DNA from 3 places in the Planococcus massiliensis genome. Region 2 is predicted to be linked to each of the others. Evidence: riboswitches for the same ligand, from Rfam matches in the RefSeq annotation. Region 2 holds a riboswitch; each other region holds the start of a gene.
The links. Region 2 has a riboswitch for cobalamin ahead of BN1080_RS05075 (hypothetical protein). Riboswitches for the same ligand answer to the same signal wherever they lie in the genome.

Region 1 (7,073 bases), 270 kb from region 2:
AGCAAACTGCTGCGCGAAATGATTTTGGGTTGGGTGAAATAACGAAAAACGGAAACGGCCGTGTAGCCGCGAAAAGCTTAAGGCGGATTGCCGAAGCGGCGCTTTTTGCCGCACAGGCGAGACGGCTTAAGACCTCGAGCGGCTGGCCGTTGGAGCTGGACAATAAGAAAAGCGGAAACGGCCCGTTAGCCCCGAAAGGCATAAGACGAATCAGCGAAGCGGCGTTCTTTGCCGCACAGCTGATTTGGCTTATGACCCGAGGGGCTGGCCGTTGGAGTCTGGACAACAAGAAAAGCGTAGGCAGCTCGTCAGCCGCGACAAGCGCTGGAAGCCTTAGCAGTAATGGCGGTTTTTGCCATTGCGGATAAGGCTGAAGCGACCTCGAGCGGCTAGCTGCCGGAGACTGGACAATAAGAAAAGCGGAAAGAGCCGGTTAGCTTCGGCAGTCATAAGATGGACCAAGAGGAGGCTGTTGCCGCCGCAGTGGGCCAGCTTATGGCCGAGAAGCTGGCTCTTGCAGCTGGACAACAAGAAAAGCGGAAACGGCCTGGAAATTTCTAGGCCGTTTTTTATTTCGGCAAATTTTGGAGCGGTGGAACGCAGACTTGGGCTAAATGATCATAGAATCCAGAAAAGTGATTATAGAACGCTCGAACCCGCTTATAAGACCATCAAAATAGAATCTTTCAAAAAGAAACGGTAAGATGAAAGAGAAAATAGTGAAAGAGGTGCTGACGATGGAATTATACAAATGGACCGGACCGCGCGATCAGGGAATATCGATCCTTGCATCCTCGCCGAATTCCCGGCTGATTTATTTGGTGGACGGCGAAGAGTCGACGGTGTTGTTTGAAGCAGAGGCGGGCACAGCGCCGCAAGGATTTGAAGCATTTCAGATCTTGAACGCAGTCGGCGATATCAATGACGGATTTTATGCAGTCTTCAACAACATCCCGGTATCTGAAGAAGGGCGCGAATTGTTTGAAGAACGTTTTCAAAACCGTGCCGGCAAAGTGGAAGAAGAGCCGGGCTTCGCGGCGATCCGGGTGCTGCGCCCATTAAACTCCGACACATACATCATTTTGACGTTATGGAAAGACGAAGAATCGTTTACAAACTGGCAGCAGTCGCAGGCATATAGCCACGCGCATGCGAAACGCGGCACGTCAGATGGTATCGACAAACGTCCGAATGTTTTTCCGCGGCCTTCTTTCGTCAAAACGTATACGCGGTAAAGTGGATTCGAGTGGCGCACAGCCTGGCTGTGCGCTTTTTTTATTGCAAAGGCGGCGACTCTCCCAAACTTAATTGAAAAACGGGTGCAATACAGGCTATAATATAAAGGTTATCAATCGACAGGAAGGCGGAAGCGTTTTGAAAAAATCCGTACAAATCAAACTGACAACGAAAATCCGCCAACCGGATGTTGAAGAGCAAGTGTTGGAAATGTGGTCGGAAGGCACAAAGACGGTTAAAAACAACCGGCTTTATTTGCAGTATGAGGAGCAGCTTGAGGAGCTCAGCATCCGGACGACCGTGAAAATCAGCGAAGATGAAGCAGTAATTATGAGAAGCGGAGGCTTGCAGATGCGGCTGCCGTTTTTATTACATAAAGAGCAAACGGGAAATTTAACGAATGAACAGGGGTCTTTCATGCTGACGACCAAAGCGCACGAATTGTCGGCAACCGATACGCGTTTCAAAGTTCGATACGATCTGGCGATGGGCTCGTCCCATGTTGGGGAATACGAAATGGAAATACAATTTATGGAGGGTAAATCATGAATGCAGTAGAAAAAGTGCAACAAGCCATCAAAACGGCTATTAGCGAAGCGGTCCAAAAAGCCGAGTTAACAACCGAACCAATGGATATCCATTTGGAGTCGCCAAAGGACAAAGCGAATGGCGATTATGCCACGAATGTTGCGATGCAATTGACGCGCATCGCGAAAAAAGCGCCGCGTGCGATTGCGGAAGCGATTGTGGAAAACATGGATAAAGAATCGGCGAATATTGAAAAAGTGGAAATTGCAGGCCCGGGCTTTATCAATATCACCATCAAAAAAGATTATTTGCTGGATGTCGTCAAAACCGTATTGGAGCAGAAGGAAGAGTACGGCCGCACCAATTCAGGCGCAGGCGAACGCATCCAGGTCGAGTTCGTTTCAGCGAATCCAACCGGCGACTTGCACCTAGGACATGCCCGCGGATCCTCTGTCGGCGACTCGCTTTGCAATGTGCTTGACCTTGCAGGCTATGACGTTTCACGCGAATACTACATCAACGATGCCGGAAACCAGATCAACAAATTGGCGCTTTCGATCGAAGCCCGTTATTTTGAAGCGCTTGGCCAAGGCGACAGCATGCCGGAAGACGGCTACCGCGGACAAGACATTAAAGATATCGCAGAAGACCTGGTAAAAGAACACGGCGATAAATTTGTTGCGATGACGCACGAAGAGCGTTTTGAAGCTTTCCGCAAACACGGCTTGAAAGTGGAATTGGCGAAGCTTCAGAAAGACCTTGCGGATTTCCGCGTGGAATTCGATGTGTGGTATCCGGAATCATCCCTTTATGAAAACGGAAAAATCGATAAAGCGTTGGCAAAACTCCGTGAAAATGGGCATGTCTATGAAGAAGACGGCGCTACATGGTTCCGCTCCACAGCATTCGGCGACGATAAAGACCGCGTATTGATCAAGAACGACGGATCTTACACATATTTGACTCCGGATATCGCTTACCATGAAGATAAATTGCAGCGTGGATTCGATAAATTGATCAATATTTGGGGCGCTGACCACCATGGCTATATTCCGCGTATGAAAGCGGCAATCGAAGCGCTTGGCTACGACCGCGACACGTTGGAAGTGAACATCGTGCAGATGGTCCAGCTTTACAAAGACGGCGAGAAGATGAAGATGAGCAAACGTACCGGCAAAGCGGTAACCATGCGTGAATTGGTTGAGCTGGTCGGCTTAGACGCAGTCCGTTACTTCTTCGCGATGCGCTCAGGCGATTCGCATATGGACTTCGATTTGGATTTGGCCGTTTCCCAGTCCAACGAAAATCCGGTTTACTATTCGCAGTATGCGCATGCCCGCATCTGTTCGATTGTGCGCCAGGCAGAAGAGCAAGGATTTACTGCTTCAACTGACCATTTGGACTTATTATCTTCAGAAAAAGAAGTGGATGTCCTGAAGAAAATCGGTGATTTCCCGAAAGTGGTTGCCGATGCTGCGAAGCTGCGTGCACCGCACCGCATTACTACGTACATCCAAGAACTTGCTTCGAACTTCCATAGCTTCTATAATGCCAATAAAGTATTTGACGCGTCGAATGAAGATTTGACGCGTGCACGCCTAGCATTAATTACAGCGGTTCGGACGACGATTGCGAATGCGTTAAACGTGATCGGCGTTTCAGCACCGGATAAAATGTAAACTTTCTGTTTTTCAAATGAATGGGTATAATGAAACTAAATCAATTGAATAGTTGAAATCATAAAGGTGCTTATGTGTAACAGCATGAGTTAAAAGGGAAGCCGGTTCGAATCTGGCGCGGTCCCGCCACTGTAAGTGTGAGCAATCTGTTGAGGCCACTGGAACAAATTTCCGGGAAGGCACAGAAAGCGTTGAGCACGAGCCAGGAGACCTGCCTTTATGAAACGCCCCATTAGCCTGCGAGGACCGGCTGGATGCATAGTTTTCTTTATGCCGTCCCTTCGTCCTTCCGCAGTCCTATGCGGAAGGACTTTTTTATTTTTTAATACATTAAAACAGAACACCAAGAGAAAAGGGGATACAGCAATGAAAAAAGTTTGGAAGTTTGGAATGAGTGCGGGTATGGCGGCTTTGCTGCTGGCAGGCTGTGGTGAAGAAGCGGCACCGGTAGAAGATCAGGACATTGAAACACCGGCAGAACCGCCCAAAGAGGTGGCGGAAGTCGAATTCCCGGTAACTTTAACGGATGCTGTAGGTGAAGAAGTGGTGATTGAAGAAGAGCCGGATGCGATTGTCTCGATGGTGCCTTCTAATACGGAAATCGCTTATGAACTGGGATTGAGTGAAAAAATGGTCGGGGTTTCCGATTTTGATAATTATCCGGAAGAAGCGGCAAGCGTTGAGAAGATTGGCGGACAGGAATTCAATGTGGAAAAAATCATCAGCCTGCAGCCCGATATCGTATTAGCGCATGAATCGAATTTAGGAATCGGAGACGCGGGGCTGCAGCAGCTTCGAGATGCTGGCCTAGATGTATTTGTAGTTGAAGAAGCTACCACTTTCGATGAAGTTTTTGAAACGATGACCATCATCGGCCAAGCGACAGGCACAATGGAAGAAGCGGATGCAAAAATTTCAGAGATGGAAGCGCAATTGGACGAAATCGAAGAAATGGCTGCAGAAGTAAAAGAACCGAAAAAAGTGTTTATCGAAGTGGGAAGTACGCCGGAAATCTATACGACCGGAACGGGCACGTTCATAGACGAAATGCTGTCAACGATCAATGCTGAAAACATCGCCGGCGATCAGGAAGGCTGGGTCAGCATAGATCCGGAAGCGATCGTCAACAGCAATCCGGATGTCATTGTCACTACTGAAGGCGCATACGTGCCAAATGCAGTCGAGCTTATTATGGACCGCAATGGTTTTGCTGAAATCACAGCAGTACAGGACGAGGCGGTTTATAACCTCGACTCAGATAAATTGACGCGCCAAGGCCCGCGCGTGACTGAAGGATTGCTGGAGCTTGCACGGGCAGTATATCCAGAGGTCTACGGTGAATAAAAATCTGTTCGCCTACACACTCTCTTTCCTTTTATTGGCGGGGGCTGTGGTGCTGGGTGTAACGGTAGGGACGGTGACAATTTCACCGCAAGTGCTGTGGAATCCATCATCGGATGAAACCGCAGCGAATATCCTGTGGAACATCCGGATGCCGCGTGTGGTTCTGGCGGGCCTTGTCGGAGCGGCGCTTGCTATTGCCGGGGCAGCTTTTCAAGGGCTGCTGAAAAATCCATTGGCCGATCCTTATACGTTAGGAGTGTCTTCCGGTGCCTCAGTAGGTGCCGTGACGACGCTCTTTTTCGGCATTACCATCCCTTTTTTAGGAATTTTCACGTTACCGGTTCTCAGCATGGCGGGCGCACTGGCCACCATGCTGATGGTTATGGCTTTTGCCAAATTAGTGGACCGATCGATGAAGATGGAAACGGTGATTTTGACGGGGATTATTTTCAGCTCTTTTCTCGGCTCGGTCATTTCGTTGATGATCGCGTTGACAGGCGAAGAGCTGCGCCAGATTATCGGCTGGCTGCTCGGTTCCGTTTCCATGCGCGGCTGGCCTTACGTGCAAATGGCGTTGCCATTCCTCCTCATCGGCTCGTTTCTATTGTGGCTGAACCGCAGGGAATTAAACGCGATGCTTTTCGGCGAAGAACGGGCGCAGCATCTTGGCGTCAATATCAAAAGAAGCAAAATGATGATTTTGGTCAGTGGGTCCGTTTTGACCGGTGCCGCCGTAGCCGTTTCCGGAACGATTGGATTTGTCGGACTCGTGGTTCCGCATATGGTCCGCTTGCTATGGGGTTCAGACCATCGCCATGTACTGCCGCTCTCCTTTATCAACGGAGCGGCATTGCTGATCGTCTGCGATCTCGTGTCCCGTACGATCATTTCGCCGACGGAACTCCCGATCGGCGTGATCACCGCCTTTATCGGCGCGCCCGTTTTTGCTTTTATCTTTTTCCGCCAACGCAAAGGAGTGGCATAATATGTTGAAAATAAACAACTTAAGCGGCGGATATGGGGACCGGAATATTGTCCAGAACGTCTCTTTTTCCGTAGCGAAAGGAACCATGCTCGGCATTTTAGGTCCGAACGGCAGCGGCAAATCGACCTTAATGAAATTGATCAGCGGCGTATTGCCGGCATCTTCCGGCACGGTCGAAATCGGTGGCAAAGAAATAGGGGCATTTCAAGCGAAAGAACTGGCGAGAGAAATGGCAGTGCTGCCGCAGCTTCACGCCCATGCGTTTGCCCATACGGTCCGCGAAACGATTGCGCTTGGCCGCTACCCGCATCAAAGCGGCTGGTTTTCTTCCTGGTCAAAGGAAGATGAAAATGAAGTGCAGGAAGCGATGCGTTTGATGAACATCAGCCAGTATGAAAAGACGCAAATTGATCAGCTGTCAGGCGGAGAACAGCAGCGGGTTTTCGTGGCGCAAGCTCTAGCCCAAAACGCCCGCATTCTTTTGTTGGACGAACCAACCAATCATTTGGACATCAATCACCAGAAAGAATTGCTGGATACCATAAAAAAACAGGCGATCGAAAAAAACTTGACCGTCGTGTCGATTTTTCATGACATCAATATCGCTTCCATGTATTGCGATCAGCTTTTGCTCTTGGACCAAGGGCGAATTGTCCGCATGGGCGAGCCGCACGAAGTTGTAAGAGCGCAGGATATCGAAACGGTTTACCATACACGCGTCAGCAACCATCCCCATCCCGAGCTCCCAAAACCGCAGATTACCTTGCTGCCTGGAGTGGAGCGGAAAGCTGCCGCTGCGAAAATAGCAGCCGAGGATTTTCTGGTTTCGCCTGAAATGGTCCTCTACCAAAGTGAAATGCCTTTGAAAACTGTTTCTTCCGCGGTCATCAATGCGGGTTCAGGCTGGTTCCGTACTTTTATCAACCGCCATGTGGACATGAATTACAATATCGACGACAGCGTTCAGGAAATGACCGGGTTTATTGAAAATAAAGGCTTCAAGCCGACAGAAACCGTCGGCATGATGACGGCTGTGCGAACCGAACATGCGGTGGTAAAAGAGTATCAAGGAGATTTCGGGTCCGTCGTCATTGCCGTGACCGCAGGGGTAGGAAATGCCGTCGATGTCTCAAAAGCGGTTGAACGGGAAGTTGGCGTCGGTACGATCAATACATGGATCATGGTCAATGGCCATTTGTCGGACGAGGCGTTTATCCAAGCGATGATTACGGCGACGGAAGCCAAAACAAAAGCGCTTCATCAAGAAGGAGTAAAAGATCCGTTGACAGGCACGATTGCTA
Region 2 (7,073 bases):
TTGGCGATGAACTATGCAAAAGTTGCCAGCTTCATCTACCATAACGGCAAAGTGGTCGGCATCCGTGTAGAAGACCAAATCGATGGCAAAATCCATGAAATTTATGCGAAGAAAATCGTCAACGCAGCTGGACCATGGGTGGATACACTGCGCGACAAAGACCATTCAAAACAAGGCAAGACGCTGCAATTAACAAAGGGGATCCACTTAGTATTTGATGGCCGCCGCTTCCCGTTAAAACAGGCGATCTATTTTGATATGCCGGATGGCCGGATGGCATTTGCGATTCCGCGCGAAGGAAAAGTGTATGTGGGTACAACGGATACCGTTTACAAACAAGATATTGCGCATCCGACAATGACAACAGAAGACCGCGATTACGTCTTAAAAGCGATTGACTTCATGTTCCCGGAAGTCGGCATTCGCATTGAAGACATCGAATCCAGCTGGGCTGGACTTCGTCCGTTGATTCATGAAGAAGGTAAAGACCCTTCTGAAATTTCACGGAAAGATGAAATCTTTGTTTCCAATTCCGGCTTGCTGTCGATTGCCGGCGGTAAATTGACAGGATACCGTAAAATGGGCGAAAGCATCGTTGATATGGTAGCGGAGCAATTGGAAAAAGAACATGGCTTGAAATTCAAAAAAGTATCGACCAAACACTTGCCGATTTCAGGCGGCGAAGTAGGCGGTTCAAAAGGATTTGTGAAGTTCTCTGAAGACCGTGTGCGTTTAGGCGTAAGCCGCGGCCTTTCTCCGGAAGCAGCACGCAAACTGGTTCAGCGCTACGGATCCAATGTGGACCAAGTCTTTAATTTCTTGTTTACCGGAGACGCAGAAGCGGCTAGAGAAGGAATCGATCCTATCGCGTTCGCAATGCTGCGCTACGCTTTGGAATACGAAGCGGCTTACAAACCAGTCGATTTCTTTATCCGCCGTACAGGCGCGTTGTTCTTCGACATCAATTGGGTACATGCCAATAAAGCATCTGTAAATGCATATATGGGCAAAGTGCTTGGCTGGACAGAAGAACAGGCAACTGCCTACAGCAATGAACTGGAAGGCCTTCTATATGAAGCTGTGCACCCGGTTGAAGTGGGCGGCAGCCGTTCAAGTGCGTCTTTTAAAGCTGCAGCAAATTCCTAATTTCATAAGCAAGCCGCTCTGATCCATCCGGATCAGAGCGGCTTTTTTTAATGCTTGCTCGCTTTTTCTTAAATTGTATCCGCTTTTCCAGGTTTTTAGCGAGTTGCCCGTGTCTTTAAAAGTGATATAGTGGAGAAAAGCGCAAGTATTCTGATAGATGGGGAGCTAGAAAATGAAATCCAATGAACGGTTAAAGCAAAGCTATTTTGATGCTGAGCAGGTATTGGCAGGGCATGGCAAACGGGACGTCCACGTATTAAAAGAGGCATTTGAGAAGATAGACGGCGATGTGGAAAGCGACATGTACGGCCAAGGAGCTGTTATCGAAAAATTCCAGGAGAAAATGGCGGATTTATTGGGGAAAGAAAGTGCGGTGTTTTTCCCAAGCGGAACGATGGCCCAGCAGATTGCTTTGCGTATTTGGTGCGACGCAGCACGCATTCGGAAAGTAGCTTACCATCCGTTGAGCCATCTGGAAATCCACGAAGAAAAAGGACTGCAAGAACTGCATGGAATCGAATCGGTGCTGCTCGCCGATAAGACACGTGTAATTGAGCTGGAAGATGTCCTTCAAATGGAAGACGAAGTAGCATGTGTGCTGCTCGAGTTGCCGCAGCGTGAAATCGGCGGGCAATTGCCAAGCTATGAAACATTGGAACAGATTTCTGCTCACTGCCGCGCACAAGGGATCAAACTGCATCTGGACGGAGCGCGGCTGTTGGAAGTGCTTCCGTATTACGATAAGACTGCAAGTGAAGTCTGCGCCCTTTTTGACAGTGTCTACCTCTCGCTATATAAAGGAATCGGCGGCATAGCAGGAGCGATCCTGGCAGGGGACAAGGAATTTACGGACCAGTCGAAAGTATGGAAACGGCGCCACGGCGGAGATTTGATCTCGCTGTATCCGTATATCCTTTCTGCAGATTATTATTTTGACAAACGCTCTGGCAAAATGGCAGCTTACTATGAGCAGGCGAAAGAACTGGCCCGCTTGTTCAATGGCTGTGAAGGCATCAGCACTTTGCCCGTCGAACCTGTATCGAATATGTTCCATGTCCATTTCAGCCACCCGAAAGAAACGATGGAAGCGCTGTTGGCTGATCTCCATCAGGAAACCGGAATCGGGCTGACCAGCTACGTCAAAGAGCTGGAAAACGGCGGCAGTTCCTATGAAGTCAGCATGGGGGATTTGTACGAAACGGTGCCGAAAGAGAAAGTAGAGGCGCTTTTTGCCAAGCTGAATGAAAAAATGAAGGCAATTTAATATAGAAGGAAGCCTTTAAAAGACCCAAAATGTCATTTACAGGCTTCCTTATTATCCTACATACCATTTCTTGTACACCGGTTCTAATGTGTAGGCAAGCATATGTTCAACAATTTCTCTTTTTTCAGGCTGTTCGATTTCCACCCAATGAATCGTGATAGGTGATTGAATCGCTTGAAAGAATCCGTGGGGGGCATGAGTTGCCTTTTTCAATTTTGCAAAATGGCGGCGGATGCGGTTATAGATCGGTGCCCCTTTTCCGATGTAGAGGATATTTTGATTGGAATCGCAGAAAATGTAAATGCCCTTTGCCATCCCCATGTTCAGTTTGATTTTATTCAGCAATTTGGTAGTCTCATCATTCAAAAGAAAAGGCACATTTTCGATCGACTTCCAATTTTCATTATCAAATGCATAATTTTCTTTTTTCAGAAGCTCATGAATCTTTTCTTTCATCTAATAATCCCCCTCATTGGTCGGCTTTGAAAATTCAGTCCTATTTCATATTTTCGACTTATCTGATTATTAGTTTACCCAATAAACGATTAATAAGCGATAGCAGAAGTAAAAGTCGTATTATTCAAATATCTGGAAGCGCTTTCTAAACGGAAAATGTGCATCTTTGCCGAATAAAATATGCTACACTGGAAACAAGTGAATAATCATGCAGAAAAAAGGTACTGATTCGTCAGCATAACAGGGAATCCGGTGTGAATCCGGAGCTGTTTCCGCAACTGTAAGTGCGTATGAAATAAGAAAATGCCACTGTCTAAGATAATCTGGACGGGAAGGTTCTTAGAGTAAATCGATGCACAAGCCAGGAGACCTACCTTTTTTTGAACGTATTTTTACTCTTCGGAAGATAAGGGAATCATATGGCAACTTTTCCTCTTGCGGCTTTATTGACGAGCCGTTTAATTGGTATTGTGCCGCCCTTTTTATGAGGGCGGCTTTTTGCTGTTTATCTGAAGTGCGATGCGGCAGATTACCACGAAGCCCATAAAGAGAAGAGGTGATTGGAATGAAAAAAGATATGCGCTATATCTGCTATCCGTTTATGCGGGAGTCCGCATCCACAGTGGATTTTGAAATCCGGACCGATTCATTGACAACCCGAATTGGAGAAGCCATTTCCTTGGCTGGAGACATCCCGGAACTGCAGCGGGACCTCCGCTATCTGCAGCCCATGGCTTATCATCTGAATGGTTCAGTGCGGGGGAAAATCGCTATTGCTGCGGAAGATCTCGAAATCTTAAGCGGGTTATACGATGCTTACGTGGCGGAAGTGGAAGACAGCATCGGAAATTTTGTCTTGCCGCAAGGGACGCCCGCTGCCTGCTGTTTGCATGTATGCCGCAGCGAGGCGAAAAAATCCGTGCGGGCCTTGCATAAAGTCAGCTTAGAGCGCGAAGTGCCCGAGATTTTATTTGATTATGCGCAATTGCTTGCCAATGTATTATTTGCGATGGCGGTTTATGCCAACCGCAAACACGGCATGGAAGAAATACCGTTCATCAGCAAATCCTATCCGACAAGACCGAAAAAGAGAAAAGAGGAAAAAGTTAAATGAAGAAATCTTATCTATTGAGCGGAACACTTGCACTCGCTGTATTTCTTGGTGCCTGCCAAAGTGAGGAAAGTACAGGCGCCGACAATCCAACAGACCAAACCAGCACAGAAACCGAAGCGGCTGAATCTTATGCAGTGACAGACGATCTAGGCAATGAAATAAAATTTGAAGAAGTCCCGGAAACAGTCGTTTCTTTAATTCCGAGCAATACGGAAATCCTTTATGCGTTAGAAGAAGGGGATAAATTGATCGGCGCTACGGATTTTGACAACTATCCGGCAGAAGCTATGGAAGTCGAGCGGGTTTCCGATTCCGTGAAATTCAATGCAGAGCGTATCATCCAATTGGATCCGGATATCGTCCTTGCTTATTCGACTGGCGGCCCGACCGGACTCGAGGTGTTGGAAGAAGCGGATATTCCTGTCTTCGTCATTGAATCTGCCGCTTCGTTTGAAGATGTATATGGTGACATTGAACAAATCGCTCAAGTAATGGGAGTTGAAGAAAAAGGCGAAGAACTAATCGCTTCCATTCAAGGAGAAATCAAAGATGTCCAAGACAAGCTTGCTGAAGTTGAACAAAAGAAAAAAGCTTATATTGAAATCAGTCCATTGCCTGAAATCTATACAACTGGCGATAAGACCTTCCAACAGGAAATTTTGAATCACGCTCAAGTGGAAAATGTATTTGCAGATTTGGAAGGCTGGCCGCAACTTTCTGAAGAAGAAGTGGTGAACCGGAACCCAGAACTGATTTTTACAACGGTATCCTATGTGGAGAACGCTGTAGATGAAATCAAAGCCCGCGATAGCTGGTCGGAAATTGCGGCTGTCCAAAATGAGCAAGTCTTCTTGTTGGATTCAGATATCACCTCACGTCCGGGGCCAAGAATCGGAGAAGCAGTGAAACTTGTAGCCGAAACCGCTTATCCAGATTTATTGAAGTAAGTTCATTAAAACCACTGTCCGAAAAAAGGGCGGTGGTTTTTAAATTGATTAAATTTTCAGATAACTGGTATAATTGGTCAACTTTATCATTGAAGGGCATCAATACCATAGCCGTTTTTTCCCGGAAGCGCCTTTTTTGACGCTGATGATGAGCAGGCGCGACATAGATGAAGTCTACCGGATCCCTGCGAAGTCCGGGCTTTCAGAGAATAGCGCGGGGATGCCTTTGCTGACTGTGCCGGAAGGAAAAGAAAAACATGGCTATTTTCATGCTGTACTTGATTTGTCATTTGTCAGGGAAATCGAAGAACCGCATTATTTTGATTTCTCCTTAATCAGTGCATTCGAAGGCTATAAAATCCAGACACGGTTAATGGCGGATGCCCGGTATTTCGAAGATTCCTTCGGCTTGTTCGGGACGGCAAAAACCGGCTATTTTGATGTAAAAACTTACCGGACCAAACACGGAAATTTCTCAGCCATTTTCAAAGAACCGGATAAAATTTCAGATAAGCTTTCCATTGAGAAAGCGGTATTTTATCAAAATGGCGATGAAGTCCGCATTTGTGTACATGTCCATTCGTTGAATATACTGGAGATTGAGTGGGCAAAATAGTGAAAAATAGCCGATTGGATAAAGCCGCTTTCATAGTCTTTATCCAATCGGCTATTTCCTTATGCCCGTCTAAAAAACTTGTTGAATGGGCTGGCAGGTTTTGGCGCTTTTAACAACGAGCGCCACGCTTGAAGAAATAGTGCATCCGAGTAGGGGGCCCCCATACTTTCGTCCGCTTCTTCCGGGGAGTGGAGGATGACTGTGACTTTGCCTATATGCGGTAAAGCTTCTCTTAAAACTTCTTTCTGTTCGTTTGTTAAAACCACGAGTTCATCAATTTGGTCGAGGTGATCCCGCGTATATCGGCAAAAGGAATGCTCTACGCTATTTAGCTCTAAATGTTGGAGGAATAAAATCTTTTTGACTTTAGGGACCTCCATTTCGAGAACGGGGCGATCCAACAAGCGTTCATCGCAAACAACGGTGGAATGCGCCTCTATCATTTGTCCCAAACAAAAGCGGATCCATTCGGTTTCTGACTGAAATTCAAGTGCTTTTCCGTCCTGGAAAACGTAAATGCTTTGCAATTTTTGTTCGGATGTTCCGTCATACATTTTATTCAAATAAGCCTTCCCAAGTTCATCTAAGTAAATTTCTTCCAATACATATACAGTGCCTTGCCGATAATGGATTTCTTTATGGCAGAGCCCTGCACAGTTGTATTCTTTCCGGACCTTTCTCTTATGCTGATAAGGGTCCAGCATATCGATAAATTTCAAGCGCTTATCGGGGGTCTCGTAATTTTTGTACAAAACATATTTGCCATTATCAAAATAGCGGTATGCCTTGCCATTTTCTACTGCTGACCATACCAACCCTTTTTCTTCTAGCGGATGTTCAATTTCCCGTACATCATAAGTTCTTTTGGAAAGGAAATCGTAGATATTCAAAAATTGCACCTGTTTTGGAATCAACGCTTTTTCGTAGTAAAGCTTGTAAACCGAGTTTAAATCCGGATTATAGTCTGTGGATATAATGGCAGCCGGAAACTTGCCGTGCGCACTTAACAAGCGCGTTCTTTTTAATAATGCTTCTGTGCGCCCCGTAAATTCTGCAGACAAGGTTGAAGTCACTGCATAATGCATTCAAATGTCCTCCTCGGTCAATTTCAATCATCCGATGGTACACTGTCTGAAACAAGATTGTTAAAACATAAGGCAGGGTTTTGGGCTAAATACGGCGAGTGGATTGAAAACTTCCATTCATTTACTAGTGTAATAGCTATAATAATCTTTTTTTTCATCCATGTCATCAACTTATCGTTTTATTAGCGTGCTATCGGATGATATCCAGGGAGTGTTTGAAGCAGCGCTAATCAGGTCATAGTAAAGCAAAGCGTTTTAAAGAACGGAGGGCTAGGATGGAAATGATACTCGCAATTTGCATTGGACTGGCATTAAGCGCCACTACGGGTTTCCGTGTATTCACGCCTTTACTGATCACCGGCTTATTTGTGAGGGCGGATTGGCTGTCGCTTGCTGAAGGCTTTAGCTGGATTGGCAGTACTCCGGCATTGATCGCATTTGGCGT
Region 3 (7,073 bases), 790 kb from region 2:
ATCCGTAAATCCCCCTTGGTTTTATTGGATAGCAAAATTTTTAAATCCATCCATTTAAAGCGCTTACATTTGGTCCCAAAAGCTTATTGCTTAAAATATTGCTGGTATTCGCTTTTCAGTTTTTCCTGCTCGAAAAGAAGCTTTTTCAAATGTTCCTCCATGGCTTTTTCTCCCAGGTCGGCATTTTTCTCTTTAATGGCAGTAAAGATCTTTTCATGCTGCGATAGAATCAATTCCCAATTATAGTTGGCTGCCAGGCTCAACATCCGAATCCGGTTCAAGTGGGCGTTCATCTGTTGGATCAAGGCCCAAATCCGCTCTTTTCCGCTTCCTTCGGCAATGATTTTATGAAATTCTTCATCCAGTTCAAAAAGCCGGGTAAAGTTTTTTTCAGCCACGCATTTCTTTTGCAATTGCAGGTTGGCTTCCAAGTCCTTCAACTTTTCTTCCGGGAAATCTTCACAGGCCACTCGTACAGTAGCTCTTTCCAAATGTTCTCTAATAAAGCGTGCTTCTTCGACATGATATAAATCGATTAAGGCGATTTTCGTGCCGCGCTGCGGGAAAACTTCCAATAATTCTTCCTGCGCTAATTTAACAAATGCTTCCCGAACTGGCGTCCTGCTAACTTGCAGCAAATCCGAAATTTCTTTTTCCGAAATTTGTTGGCCAGGTTCGATAGCCAGTGAAATGATATTTTCTCTCAATATTTCATAAACGTAGTCTTTAGTAGAAAAACTTTTGATTTTCTTAGTTGAATCGATATTCAGCACTTAATCCCTCCTTTGCTTGAAACCCATATTACCACATTAGCATACTTGTATGGTAGTATTTTTTTAAATTATTTTTCAATTCTGTCTCAATGACTTTTCCGATAATTTCACTTGGATTAACTAAAAACAGACCCCTTAAATGTAAGGGGTCTGTTTTCATACTACATTCTCATGTATTACCTGTTTTTAATTCTATGTGCTTTTTTAATGCACTTTCAATGAATTTTTCACAGCGGATTTTATCTATTTTTTGGGGCTGCAATTCGATTTTTAAAGTAGCTGCTAACGTGGTGTGGACAAACAGCATGTCCCGAAACCGGTTTACTGCTCCGCAGAATTCCGCAAAAAAACTGTCGCCGGTTCCGAACACTGCGGTTACGAGATTCTTTCGCTCCTGGTTTTCAAGAGCGTCGAACAAGCTGTAAAGCTCTTTTGGAACCTCGCCGTTTCCCCATGTATAGGTGCCTACCAGAACGATGTCAAAACGTGAAAGTTCCGTTAAGACGAAATCTTTTGCTGGCCACAACTCGAGTTCGAGTTCTTTGGCTTGAAAGACTTCCCCGATCATCTCTGCAACAGCTTTCGTATTGCCCGTCACTGATGCATAGACGACGGCGATTTTCGGCTTATAATTCGTCGAATCCATTGGACTGGGACACTTTCGAATAGGTCCGGGATTTCTGTTCGAAAAAGTCGGATTTCGTATCATTCATCATGTCGTCGCCAAATACTTGTATCCACGGCATCGGATTGCTGCGTTCTTCGTAAAGATTGTCGAGCCCTAGCTGTCGCAGGCGCTTGTTCGCCAAATATTCCACATAGCCCTCAAACTCCTGAAGGTCGAGCCCTTCAATGCCTTCCAAAATATAGTGAGCCCATTCCTTTTCCAGCTGAACCGCTTTGTCGATTGCTTCATAGACATAAGCAATATTTTCATCTGTGTTCAATTCCGGATTTTCCGTCAATAGGATGCGAATGAATTGGGCGATGAAATATGCGTGCTGCATTTCATCGCGCTGGATGTAGCTGATCATCGTACTGGTCTTCAGCATTTTCTGCTGGCGCGCCAAATGATAGAAGAAAGCAAAGCCGGCGTAGAAATAGATCCCTTCCAAGTTGATGGAGTTGACGCTTAGCTTGAAGAGGTTCTGGGCAGTCGGATTTTGCCGGAATTCCTCGTAAGCATCTAAGATCAGCTCGTTGCGCTTACGGACAATCGGATCGCTTTTGGCTTGATCGAAGCGTCCATTTTGTTCGCTCACTGCCACCAATGAGCTGAGGATATAGGAATATGATTCCGTATGGACTGCTTCCTGTTGGGCAATAACAGCGAATATCGCTTTAAAGCTCGAGTCGGTCACATAGTCCATCACTTGGCTCATCGTTGGCGTCTGCAGGCTGTCGAGCGATGCTAATTGGGTATTCAACCGCAAGAATACATCCTGTTCGGTTGCAGTTAAGCTATCCCATTGTTTGATGTCATCCTGCATATTGATTTCCTGGGCTTTCCAGAAATTCGACAACAGCGTCTGGTAAAGATCATACATTTGCGGGTAGGCAATGTCGTTCCAATTCAATAAACCGGAAGATTGGCCGTTCAGGATGCCTGTCGATTTATTCGGATGTTCCGGATTAAGCAGCTTAATTTTGGATAAAGGTGCATGTATGGACATATTCGTTCCTCCTTAGCTTTGGCAAGCTTCACATTCTTCAATTTCCGCCTGTGATGTGCTGCGTACATAATAAGTCGTTTTTAACCCCTGTGCCCAAGCTTCGACATGCATTTCCAGCAAATCTTTTGCTTTGATCGTATGCGGAACATACAAATTGAAACTGATGCCTTGGTCGATATGGCGCTGGCGTGCCGCGTTCTGGCGGATGCTCCATTTCTGGTCCAGGACATGGCGGGCACGGCGGTAGTAATCGTACGTATTGTGGTTCAAGTCAGGTGCTGTCACTTTGAATTTGAAGTTTTTCTTTTCCTCTGCATACTCGACTGCGTACAATGGATCGATGCCGTCCGTTGAACCGCCGATTTTTGCTGTTGACGAGTTCGGCGCGACTGCCATCATCCAGCCGTTGCGAACGCCGTTCTCAGTGATTTCTTTTTGCAGACCGGTCCAGCGGCCGCTTGTGTATTGTTTGCGTTTAAAATACTCCCCTGTCTGCCATTCCGAGCCGCTGAACTCGCGGTAAGCCCCTTTTTCCTTGGCAAGTTCCATAGAAGAGCGGATCGTATGGTAGGCAATTTCTTCATATAACTTATCAGCGAACTTTACAGCTTCTTCTGATTCCCAGTGGATGCCTTCAAGTGCGAGCAAATGGTGCCATCCGAAAGTTCCTAATCCAACAGCCCGGAATTTTTTATTCGTCGCATCCGCCTGCCCGACAGAAATCGTATTCAAGTCGATGACATTATCGAGCATGCGCATCTGAATCGGAATGAGACGCTCCAGCACTTCCGCTTTCACGGCGCGCGGCAAGTTGATCGACGACAAGTTGCAGACCACGAAATCGCCTGGCTTGCGGATCATGACCAGGTTGCCGTCTTCGTCGGTATACTCTTTCGTAATGGTGGTTGCCGACATGTTTTGCGCAATTTCTGTACATAAATTGCTGCAGTAAATCGATGTGCGCCCTTTTCCGCGCAAATGCTTATTCGGATTTTGCCGGTTCACTTCGTCGCGGTAGAACATATACGGTGTGCCGGTTTCGAGCTGCGATACCATAATGCGCGCCATGATATCCATCGCCCGGTAAGTTTTTCGCGGCAATAGCGGATTCGCTGCCGCTTCCTCGTATTTTTCCGTAAAATGCTTTACATCGATTTCATCATAGAAATCCTCAAGTCCAAGTGCCGTCCCGTGTTCATCTTTCCAGCCCATAACGCTTTTAACTTGATGCGGACAGAAGGTATGCCATTCGCCAATGCTCCGGCCGTTGTCATCTTTTTCATTCAACTTTTCCATAAATAGATCCGGTATCGAAACTCCCGTGAAAATGTCATGCGCTTTTCGGCGCTCATCCCCGTTGTTCGTTTTCAAATCCAAAAAGCCGTTCATAATATCTTTATGGAAAACATCGAGATACACTGCGACTGCTCCTTGGCGCTGGCCAAGCTGGTCCACGCTGACCGCCGTGTCATTGAGCAGGCGGATCCACGGAATGACCCCGGATGAATTGCCTTTGAATTTTTTGATGTCAGAGCCAAGCGCACGGACTTTGCCGTAGTAAATGCCGATGCCGCCCCCGTCTTTGCTCAGGCGGGCAATATCCCAGTTATTTAAGTAAATGCCATCGAGCGAATCGTCCACCGTGTCGATAAAGCAGGAAGACAGCTGCCCGAAGCTCTTGCCGGCATTGGACAAGGTCGGTGTTGCCACTGTCATATAAAGGTTGCTCATCGCCCAATAAGCTTCTTTTACCAGATCTAGCCGTTTTTCCTGCGGTTCATTTTGCATCAAAGTCATCGCGATGACCAAGAAGCGCTCCTGCGGCAATTCGTGGATATTTCCTTCATAATCCTTCGCCACATAGCGGTCTGCCAATAAAAACAGGCCGATATAATTGAACAGCAAGTCCCGCTCAGCATCGATTTCCTTGCCCAGCTCCTTGATTTCTTCCTCGGAATAACTTTCCATCAAGTCGCTCGAATAGATGCCGACTTCACTTAAATTCTTCACCAACTTATAAAAGTCGCCGTATTTATCTTGTGCCGGATAGTTCCGGTTCTTTGCAGCTTTTTCATACAATTCTTCTAAATACAGTTCAGCCGCTACAAATGTCCAATCCGGTTCTGCCATGGAAATCCGGTTGAGTGCATATATAAGCGATTGTTCGGCTTTCGCTTCATGTCCAAGTGTTTCCAGTTTCGCGAGAAGAGGTGCAACATCCAAGTTATAAATTTTTTCCGCCCGGCGGATGGCTTTTTCAACTGTGTCTTTTTCCGAATAAACGATGGGATTCATCTCAAACCAGCTCCTTTGCAAATTCATTGATTTTCATGCGCTGCTGCTTCCGATCTTGTGCGCTTTTGAATAATTGTTTTTCTTTTTCGCTCTCCGGCACCACTGCCGGCACCGGCGTCGGTTTGCCTTTCTCATCGACAGCCACCATCGTCAAAATCGCAGTTGTCGTCAAGGTTTTTTCAGTTGTTTCAATGTTTTGGCATTCCGCTTTTACGTAAACTTCCATAGATGTGCGGCCCGTGGAAATCACCACGCCTTCCAAATGCAGCACATTTCCGACTGTAGCGGAGGATAAAAAGTTCACTGTATCGATCGAAGCGGTCACTACTGCTCTCCCGCTATGTTTCATAGCGGTAATTGCCGCAATTTCATCAATATAGGCAAGTACCGTTCCGCCGAATATCGTCCCCATATGGTTCGTGTCGGGCGGCAGCACGAGCCTTGTTTGCACTGTCCGTGAAATGCTTGCTGAAATTCGTTTCTCCATTGCAGCTCAATCCTCCATTACTTATTTGGAATACAAAAAAACCGCCTTCTCTGAGAGAAGACGGGTATATGAACGCAAATAATCCAACGGAAACAGCAGAAATCCACTGTTTTTTGCAGAGTACCTTCGTTATACCTCCCAGCTCCCGGAGAAGATCTAAACTTATAACGAGGCAGGTCTCCTGGCTTGTGCTTCTTCCTACACTATGGCCTTCCCATCCATTGGACAGTGGTGTTCCATAGTTCGTCAGCACTTACAGTTGCGGGTACAGCTCCGGTTTTCACGGATTCCCTATTGAGCCTTTTCAGGCACCATCGTTATCGGCGACACTATATATAGTGTTTCTACATATTATAAAACACTAATTATTGTATTTAATTACTATAATCCAGCTTCATGGATTTTACAAGCACTTACAGGTAAATAACGAAAATCAAGGCCGCAAGTACGATTCGGTAAATTGCAAATGGCACCAATTTGATTTTATCAATCAATTTCAAGAAGAATTTAACAACCACTAAAGCGACCACAAAAGCACTGATAAATCCGACCACAAAGAACGGAAGCGCGTCTACGGTAATGTACTGCCAGTTTTTCAGCAATGACAAGCCGCTTGCCCCGAGCATGATCGGCACTGCCATGATAAAAGTAAAATCAGCTGCTGATTTGTGGCTCATTTTCAACAGAACCCCGCCGGCAATGGTTGAACCGGAGCGGGAGAATCCTGGCCATAAACCAAGACACTGGAAAAGCCCCATGCCAAGCGCTTGCTTGTAAGTCATTTGGTCAACCGTATCAATATGCGGTTTCTTTTTCGTGAAATAATCCGCAATCAGCATTAGCACCGCGCCGAGCACTAAGCCGATAATAACGGTCTCAACCGAAAACAGATATTCGTCGATATAGTCTTCGAAAGCCAAACCGAATACGCCTGCCGGGATTAACCCGACAATTACTTTGGTCAGGCTCAAACGCTGTTTTTTCTCAGCTGTCTTGCTTCTGTCTAAACCGAGCAAGTCTTTGAAGCGGTCTCTAAAGATGATCACGACTGCCAAAATCGAACCTAACTGAATGACGACTTTAAACGTATTCGCTACCGGTTCACTGAACAGCTCTTTCGAATTCAACCAGATGTCGTCGACGATAATCATATGGCCCGTCGAAGAAACCGGCGCAAACTCTGTTAATCCTTCTACTATCCCTAATACAATTGCTACAAAAAATTCCCATAAACCCATTCTTTTCTTTCTCCTTAATAACCGGCAATAAAATCCGATTTCCTATATTTTATGTACAGTTCTTCCAAGTCATCGGCAACTAAAAAAATCAGTCTTATTCATTTAACTCGACTCCGGCCTCCAAAGTCAAGCGGCTCGGAATTCCTTCATCATTCGTTTCATGACCTCCCCGGCGGAAGATGCAGAAACTCTATTTATCATACACCTTTTTCCTTTTTTTGTTGCGTTTATTCCTTGAAATCCTTTTAGAAGCTTAAAGAATCTGCTTTCATATATTTTTTCTACATAATTAATTTCAGAATCCTTTTTCTTTTTTCTTTATAGACAAAAGACTTTTATTAATAAAGAAAGGTGGTATGATAATTAATTGTGATTTCAATATATTAATAGCTCTCGAAGAGCAGTTACTTATCAAAATATGGAGATGTAAGATGAAACAAATTACAGGCTATTCTTTTCATTACGGCTGGGTGATTATCGCGCTTGCTGCGCTGTCCCAGTTTTTTTCAGGACCCGGACAAACTTATTCCAATTCAATTTTCATTGATTATTATATAGATGAATTCGGCTGGAGCCGTTCAACGGTATCCGGCATCTATTCAGCGGC

Region 1: another riboswitch for cobalamin. It lies ahead of BN1080_RS03955 (ABC transporter substrate-binding protein); the one in region 2 lies ahead of BN1080_RS05075 (hypothetical protein).
Region 3: another riboswitch for cobalamin. It lies ahead of BN1080_RS01235 (acyl-CoA thioesterase); the one in region 2 lies ahead of BN1080_RS05075 (hypothetical protein).

Annotation. Positions count from the first base shown of each region.
Region 1 is NZ_CCXS01000001.1:777,617-784,689, forward strand. It holds gene speB (agmatinase) at 1-42, shown strand, start outside; gene BN1080_RS03930 (hypothetical protein) at 30-368, shown strand; gene BN1080_RS03940 (antibiotic biosynthesis monooxygenase family protein) at 738-1,235, shown strand; gene BN1080_RS03945 (YwiB family protein) at 1,375-1,785, shown strand; gene argS (arginine--tRNA ligase) at 1,782-3,443, shown strand; cobalamin riboswitch at 3,491-3,676, shown strand; gene BN1080_RS03955 (ABC transporter substrate-binding protein) at 3,810-4,787, shown strand; gene BN1080_RS03960 (FecCD family ABC transporter permease) at 4,780-5,772, shown strand; gene BN1080_RS03965 (adenosylcobinamide amidohydrolase) at 5,774-7,073, shown strand, end outside.
Region 2 is NZ_CCXS01000001.1:1,045,431-1,052,503, forward strand. It holds gene BN1080_RS05060 (glycerol-3-phosphate dehydrogenase/oxidase) at 1-1,146, shown strand, start outside; gene BN1080_RS05065 (threonine aldolase family protein) at 1,319-2,410, shown strand; gene BN1080_RS05070 (GIY-YIG nuclease family protein) at 2,462-2,866, opposite strand; cobalamin riboswitch at 3,068-3,258, shown strand; gene BN1080_RS05075 (hypothetical protein) at 3,432-3,980, shown strand; gene BN1080_RS05080 (ABC transporter substrate-binding protein) at 3,977-4,927, shown strand; gene BN1080_RS05085 (hypothetical protein) at 5,001-5,543, shown strand; gene BN1080_RS05090 (glycosyltransferase) at 5,603-6,628, opposite strand; gene BN1080_RS05095 (DUF4126 domain-containing protein) at 6,904-7,073, shown strand, end outside.
Region 3 is NZ_CCXS01000001.1:252,328-259,400, reverse strand. It holds gene dctP (C4-dicarboxylate TRAP transporter substrate-binding protein) at 1-2, opposite strand, end outside; gene BN1080_RS01255 (GntR family transcriptional regulator) at 84-773, opposite strand; gene BN1080_RS01250 (flavodoxin domain-containing protein) at 943-1,419, opposite strand; gene BN1080_RS01245 (ribonucleotide-diphosphate reductase subunit beta) at 1,400-2,446, opposite strand; gene BN1080_RS01240 (ribonucleoside-diphosphate reductase subunit alpha) at 2,459-4,741, opposite strand; gene BN1080_RS01235 (acyl-CoA thioesterase) at 4,743-5,228, opposite strand; cobalamin riboswitch at 5,383-5,560, opposite strand; gene BN1080_RS01230 (undecaprenyl-diphosphate phosphatase) at 5,642-6,466, opposite strand; gene BN1080_RS01225 (MFS transporter) at 6,898-7,073, shown strand, end outside.